2 regions of the Gottfriedia sp. NPDC057991 genome follow, and region 2 is predicted to be linked to the other one. Evidence: riboswitches for the same ligand, from Rfam matches in the RefSeq annotation. Region 2 holds a riboswitch; the other holds the start of a gene.
What was found. Region 2 has a riboswitch for thiamine pyrophosphate ahead of thiD (bifunctional hydroxymethylpyrimidine kinase/phosphomethylpyrimidine kinase). Riboswitches for the same ligand answer to the same signal wherever they lie in the genome.
Positions count from the first base shown of each region.

Region 1: linked by a shared signal. The riboswitch ahead of thiC (phosphomethylpyrimidine synthase ThiC) and the one ahead of thiD (bifunctional hydroxymethylpyrimidine kinase/phosphomethylpyrimidine kinase) in region 2 are both predicted to bind thiamine pyrophosphate.

Region 1 is NZ_JBHVQN010000005.1:369,487-372,912, reverse strand. It holds gene thiO (glycine oxidase ThiO) at 1-362, opposite strand, end outside; gene ACFVR2_RS18280 (thiamine phosphate synthase) at 346-960, opposite strand; TPP riboswitch at 1,048-1,157, opposite strand; TPP riboswitch at 1,394-1,508, shown strand; gene thiC (phosphomethylpyrimidine synthase ThiC) at 1,645-3,423, shown strand.
Region 2 is NZ_JBHVQN010000003.1:277,043-280,468, forward strand. It holds gene cytX (putative hydroxymethylpyrimidine transporter CytX) at 1-899, opposite strand, end outside; gene thiD (bifunctional hydroxymethylpyrimidine kinase/phosphomethylpyrimidine kinase) at 892-1,698, opposite strand; TPP riboswitch at 1,834-1,944, opposite strand; gene ACFVR2_RS12840 (FeoB-associated Cys-rich membrane protein) at 2,051-2,203, opposite strand; gene feoB (ferrous iron transport protein B) at 2,222-3,426, opposite strand, start outside.

The sequences.
Region 1 (3,426 bases), on a different contig from region 2:
TTATACCAAAGTGCCGAAGTTTGAGTGAGTAATGGAGTTAATTGTTTTTTTTCTAATTCTGTATAAGCTAGTTTGAATATGCCACCTGTTTTTAGTTCAATATCAATTCCACATAATTCTTTTAATTCTTCTTGAAGTTGAAAATAAGTTAATTGACTGTTTCTAGCAAAAGTAAAAAATGACTCGGACTGATCCCACTCGGAATGGGCACCAAGCATTCCAGCAGCTGCCTTAGTTGTTTTCTGTCCAACTTGCTGTCCTTCAAGAACTGCGACATGAATATTTTCTTTCGCTAGATAATAAGCAATGGAACAACCTATTATTCCACCACCAATTACTACAACATCATATTTCTTGTTCATAAGCGAATTTGCACCTTTCAAAATATTGCAGCGCAGCTTCTAGAGGATTTCGGGCAGAAAATATGCCAGACATTACAGCAATACCATCAATGTCGTTCTCTTTTAGAACTTGAATATGTTCAGGTAATAATCCGCCGACTGCATAGATTGGTATAGTTAACGTTTTTTTCATCTCTGGAATTAGTTCAATCCCATTAGGTGTTAATCCATTTTTACACTCTGTTTCAAAACAATGACCGTACATAATATAGTCAGCTTTATCATTTTCTGCCTGTATTGCTTCAGTAAGTGTATGAACTGATTTTCCTACTCGTAAATTAGGAAAATATTCTTTTACATCAACAAGTGGAAGACCATGTCCTGGCAAGTGAATATTTGATAGGTTAGAGAAAATAGCGATATCTAAACGATCATTTAAAACAATTTTTTTCATATCTACTTTGTTTATTTTTAGTAGATTTAAGAGTGATATTAGCTCGATTGCCTTTTTCGACTTTTCGCGAATATGTACATAGTCGACTGCATCGATTATTTGAATTATTTTTGTAGCAAGTACTTCGACTGAGTGCTGATCATCTGTAATTGCAATAAGTTCCATGTCCCAGCCTCTTTCATTATCAAAATTTTTTCAACAAAAAAACCACTTTCCTAAAAAAAGAAAGTGGTTACAATGCACGCGAAAAAAGTTTAAAGTGCGCCACTTTCCTACGCAGGTACTAGCCTGTTCAGGTTTTGAGGGTTTAAAAGTAACTACTTTATTCTCAGCCCTTATCAAGGGATCCCCTAGTGATGAATATGTATGAAAATTAATCTTAGCATAGCATATAAAAAATAATATTCAATACTAAATTTATTTTTACTAGTCTAATTTTATTACCAGAAATTGGGCTTGAAGTATAGTGAAATCAAGTATTTTTGGGAGTATAAAAAAACAAAAAAATTTTTTTATTTGGAATTTCTGTAAAAATTTAGGGAAATAAAAACATTTACATTTTAAATTTGTGGGTTTATATTTAGTTTGAACAATTTAATAGATTGACTAGGGGTGTCCAATTAGTTGGGCTGAGAGAGAAACGCAATTAAGTTTCTTAACCCTCAGGACCTGATCTGGTTCATACCAGCGTGGGGAAGTTAGAAATTTCTCATTAATGATTTCATAATTGTTAATGTAGTTTTGCTAACACTTAGCCGGGTCTTAAAAATAAGATTCCGGCTTTTTTCATGCTTTAAATGAATTGGATTTCGTCCTTTTTAAACCAATTAAAAAGGGGAATGAAATCAAATGAACAATTCTGTAAATGAAATGAATTTTTCCATCATGTCTAGTTTTTCAGGGAGTAAGAAGGTATATGTTGAAGGATCTAGACCTGACATTAAGGTGCCAATGCGTGAGATTCAATTAAGTCCAACAACTGGCACTTTTGGAGAAGAAGAAAATGCTCCAGTTAGAGTATACGACACTAGCGGACCTTACACAGATTCAGCTAGCTCAGTTGATATTCGAAAGGGACTTAAGGCGATTAGACAAAACTGGGTGATTGAACGAAATGATGTTGAAGAGTATGAAGGGCGCGAAGTAAAGCCTGAAGATAATGGATATAGAAAAGAGCCAGATCAACATAATGTTGAAGTATTTAAAGGGTTAAAAAGAAAACCGTTACGTGCAAAGGATCATGGAAATATTACGCAAATGCATTATGCTCGTAAAGGGATTATTACACCTGAAATGGAATTTATTGCGATTCGAGAGAATGTTTCAGCTGAATTTGTTCGTGATGAGGTTGCAATAGGAAGAGCTGTCATTCCATCGAATATTAATCACCCTGAAAGTGAGCCAATGATTATCGGTCGTAATTTTCATGTGAAAATTAATGCCAATATAGGTAATTCAGCTGTCACGTCTTCAATCGAAGAAGAAGTAGAAAAAATGACATGGGCTACTCGTTGGGGAGCGGATACGATGATGGATCTTTCTACTGGTAAGAATATTCATACAACACGTGAATGGATTATCCGAAACTCTCCAGTACCAGTAGGGACAGTTCCGATTTATCAGGCGCTTGAAAAGGTTAATGGAATCGCTGAAGATTTAAGCTGGGAAGTATTTAGAGATACTCTAATCGAGCAAGCTGAACAAGGTGTAGACTATTTTACGATTCACGCGGGTGTATTATTACGCTATATACCATTAACGGCAAAACGAGTGACAGGAATTGTATCTCGTGGTGGGTCTATTTTGGCTCAATGGTGCTTAGCTCATCATAAAGAGAATTTTTTGTATACTCATTTTGAAGAAATTTGTGAAATTATGAAGCGCTATGACGTAACATTCTCTTTAGGAGATGGACTGAGACCAGGCTCAATCGCCGATGCAAATGACGAAGCACAATTTTCTGAGTTAGAAACACTAGGTGAGTTAACGAAAATTGCATGGAAACACGATGTTCAAGTTATGATTGAGGGACCGGGACATGTACCAATGCATTTAATTAAAGAGAATATGGAGAAACAATTAGAAATTTGTCAGGAAGCGCCATTTTATACATTAGGACCGCTAACGACAGATATTGCACCTGGATACGATCATATTACCTCAGCAATCGGTGCAGCAATGATTGGTTGGTTTGGTACTGCTATGCTTTGTTATGTAACTCCGAAAGAACATTTAGGTCTTCCAAATAAAGAAGACGTAAGAGTAGGCGTTATTACATACAAAATAGCGGCGCATGCAGCTGACTTAGCAAAAGGACACCCTGGTGCACAAAAAAGAGATGATGCACTTTCTAAAGCTAGATTTGAATTTAGATGGCGTGATCAGTTTAATCTTTCTCTTGATCCTGAAAGAGCAATTGAATATCACGATGAAACATTACCTGCTGAAGGAGCTAAAACAGCACATTTTTGTTCAATGTGTGGTCCAAAATTCTGTAGTATGAGAATCTCACAAGATATTCGAGATTTAGTAAAACAAGAAGAACTTCAGAATGATTCAATCATTGAAGAAGGAATGAAAGAAAAAGCACTTGAATTTAGAAAACAAGGCGGAGAAATCTATCAATAAGGG
Region 2 (3,426 bases):
ATAGCTGTAACGATAAGGGCTATATGTTTTCCATTTAGTTTTGGAAAAATGGTTGTAACTGATATTCCGGCAGAATATGCATCCATGAATGTTGTTGTAACAGTAGCTAGGACGACGATACCTACTGCAAACAATCCTAGATTTGCACTCATTAAAACAGCAACCGGGTCTACTTCATTAAAAGCAAGTGCTGCGCCTAGCCCAATAATATACATCCAAGAGCTACCAAACATATAACCTATAAAACTACCAATTGCTCCATCCTTTGTTGTCTTTGCAAATCGAGTATAATCACTAATTAATGGAATCCACGATAGTGGCATAATGACTGATAATTCAACTGCTTCTCCAAAAGATAATCCGGTAGTGCTTGGTTGAGTTAAGATTTTATCGCTTTTAAAAATAACAAAACACAGTACAATTGTTAGAACAAATAATAAACAAACGGCTAAACTATTAAGTTTTTTTGAAGCATTTTGTCCAAAGTACAACCAGATTGCGATTAATATTCCAATTACTAAACACCAAACCCATAAGTGATCAAATTTATAATCTTTTATTGTAACTAAATTGATTGAGCGAGCTCCTGTTAAAATCATAATTGCCGTCCAGCCTAGTAACTGTAGAACATTTAAAATCGAAAACAAATAGCTACCATAGCTACCAAATGAAATTTTTGTAGATTCCATTGCTGACAATCTTTGTTGAGAACCAATGACTCCACCTAAAATAAGTAATAGTGTTCCAAGTAAATGCCCTACTAAAATGGCCGTCAAACCTTTCTTAAAACCTAGTGGTGCTACCAGTGCACCAGTCATAATTTCCGCTACGGAAACTGCCGCACCAAACCAAAGTGTTGTAAAGTTCCACTTTGTCATTTTTGCATTTTGATTAGACATGTTGAACGCCTGCCTTTTCATACAATGAGTAGAAATGATGGACAGGACCTACCCCTTTTCCGATTGAAAAGGAATGTTGAATTGCTAATGTTATATAGGTTTTCGCCTCTCTAATTGCCTCATTTAATTCAAGTTCATTTGCTAAATTAGATGTAATCGCTGAAGATAAAGTACAACCTGTACCGTGGGTATTAATTGTATTAATTCTAACGCTGTTAAAGCTTGTAAACTCCTCACCATTAAAACAAATATCGGTCGCTTCACCTTCTAGATGACCACCCTTTACAAGGACGTTCTTAGCACCTAATGAGTGAATTTGAATAGCAGCTTCTTTCATCTCGTCAATCGTTGTAATTTTTCTTCCGGTAATAACTTCTGCTTCAGGAAGATTTGGCGTAATTACAGTTGCTAGCGGAATCAATTCTTGTATTAAAGCTTCCTTTGCATCCGGACTTAATAAATCAAATCCGCTTTTTGAAACCATAACTGGATCAACTACGATTTGCTTTGGTTTATATTGCTTTAGTTTCTCAGCAATTACTTTAATCGTCTCTATTTTGGATACCATTCCAATTTTTACAGCATCTACTTCAATATCAGTAAAAATTGCATCTAACTGACTAGCAATAATCTCTGGTGTCATGTCTTGTACTGCAAACACTCCTTGCGTATTTTGAGCTGTTACTGCTGTAATTACACTCATTCCAAAAACACGATGAGCCGAAAACGTCTTTAAATCCGCTTGAATACCTGCACCACCACTTGAATCAGAGCCTGCTATCGTTAATACTTTTTTCAATTTTCTTCCCCCTATTTCATGAATAGAACTCTTTGATCTTACAGATAGAAGATGAAACTTGATTTTAAATACAAAAAAGCACAAATCCCATAAGGACCTGTGCTCGAACAAATCAATGTTATGAATACAAAAAATGTATTCTACCGTTCACTTTCCTACGCTGGCATTATCCAGATCAGGTTAAAGGGTCAAAGACTATTGTGTCTTAATCTCAGCCGACCATTTACGGCACCCCTAGTACTATTCAATTATTTAAGTTGATTACTTTATCATCTTAATTAATCCTTCTACTTAATTCAAGTATTTAGACAGATTACTTTAAATTAAATCTTTTCTAGTTAACGCTATATTTCTATTTTGAATAATTTGTATCACAATTTGAACTACAAGTTTTTGCGATTGAGCAGGAACCACATTTACCTTTTTTAGTTTTCTTTATATATCGTAAAAGTGTCCACCCTGCGTATCCAAAAATAAGAGCTCCTATTATAATATTGACAATCATAAGTAAATACTCCTTTCTTTAGTAGCCTAATAGACTCCCAACTTGATAGATCATTAGCGCTAATACATATGCAATAACTAATGCATATCCAACTGAGAAATACGTCCATTTCACTGAACCTGTTTCCTTACGAATTGTCGCAACAGTTGCAAGACATGGTACATACAATAAGACAAAAACCATAAAGCTAAATGCAGAAAGTGCAGAGAATTGTGTTGACAATATCCCTTGTAAAGAATTCGCATTCGGCACGTGATAGATGATATTCATGGCAGATACGACAACCTCTTTAGCCAAAAATCCTGTTAGTAAAGAAGCACCTGCTTGCCATGTTCCGAATCCTAACGGTGCAAGTATTGGTGTAAGTATGCCCCCAATCATTGCTAAAAAGCTATCATCCATCGAAACACCTAAACCACTTGGTCCCATGTAAGATAATAACCATATTACGACAGAACCACCAAAAATAAACGTACCTGCTTTTCGAATAAATCCTTTACCTTTATCCCATGTACTTCTAAACAAAGCTTTACCTTGTGGCATACGGTACGGTGGGAGTTCTACGACAAATAATGAAAACTCACCCTTTAATATAGTAGATGAAAAAACCTTAGCTAATATTAGTGCAACTACTATTCCGAGTATATAAAGTGAAAATACAACTATTGCTTGGTTTTTCGCAAAAAAGGCTCCAACGAATAGTGCATACACTGGTAAACGTGCCGAACAAGACATTAATGGTGTTAACAAAATTGTGAGTAGTCTCTCTCTAGGCTGTTCAATTGTTCTAGCTGCCATAACTCCAGGTACATTACAACCAAATCCTATAATCATTGGAATAAATGCTTTCCCGGTTAAACCAACCATTTCCATTGAACGATCCATTACTAAAGCCGCTCGAGACATATATCCAAAATCTTCAAGGAATGATATTAGTAAAAACAAAATAAAAATTTGTGGAACAAAGACTAAAACTCCACCTACACCGGCAACAATACCATCAAGAATAACTGCTTTTATAAAACCAGATGCATGTATTGCATTTAATCCGTTTGTTAACCAGTCTGTCACAGGTCCTGATAAAAACCCATCTAATGCGTCAGATAAGGGTAACCCCAACCAATCAAAAGTAAGCTTAAACATTAAAAACATTGTCACTAGGAAAATAGGAATACCCAAAATTGGGTGTGTAACAAATCGATCAATGCGATCAGTTAGTGTAA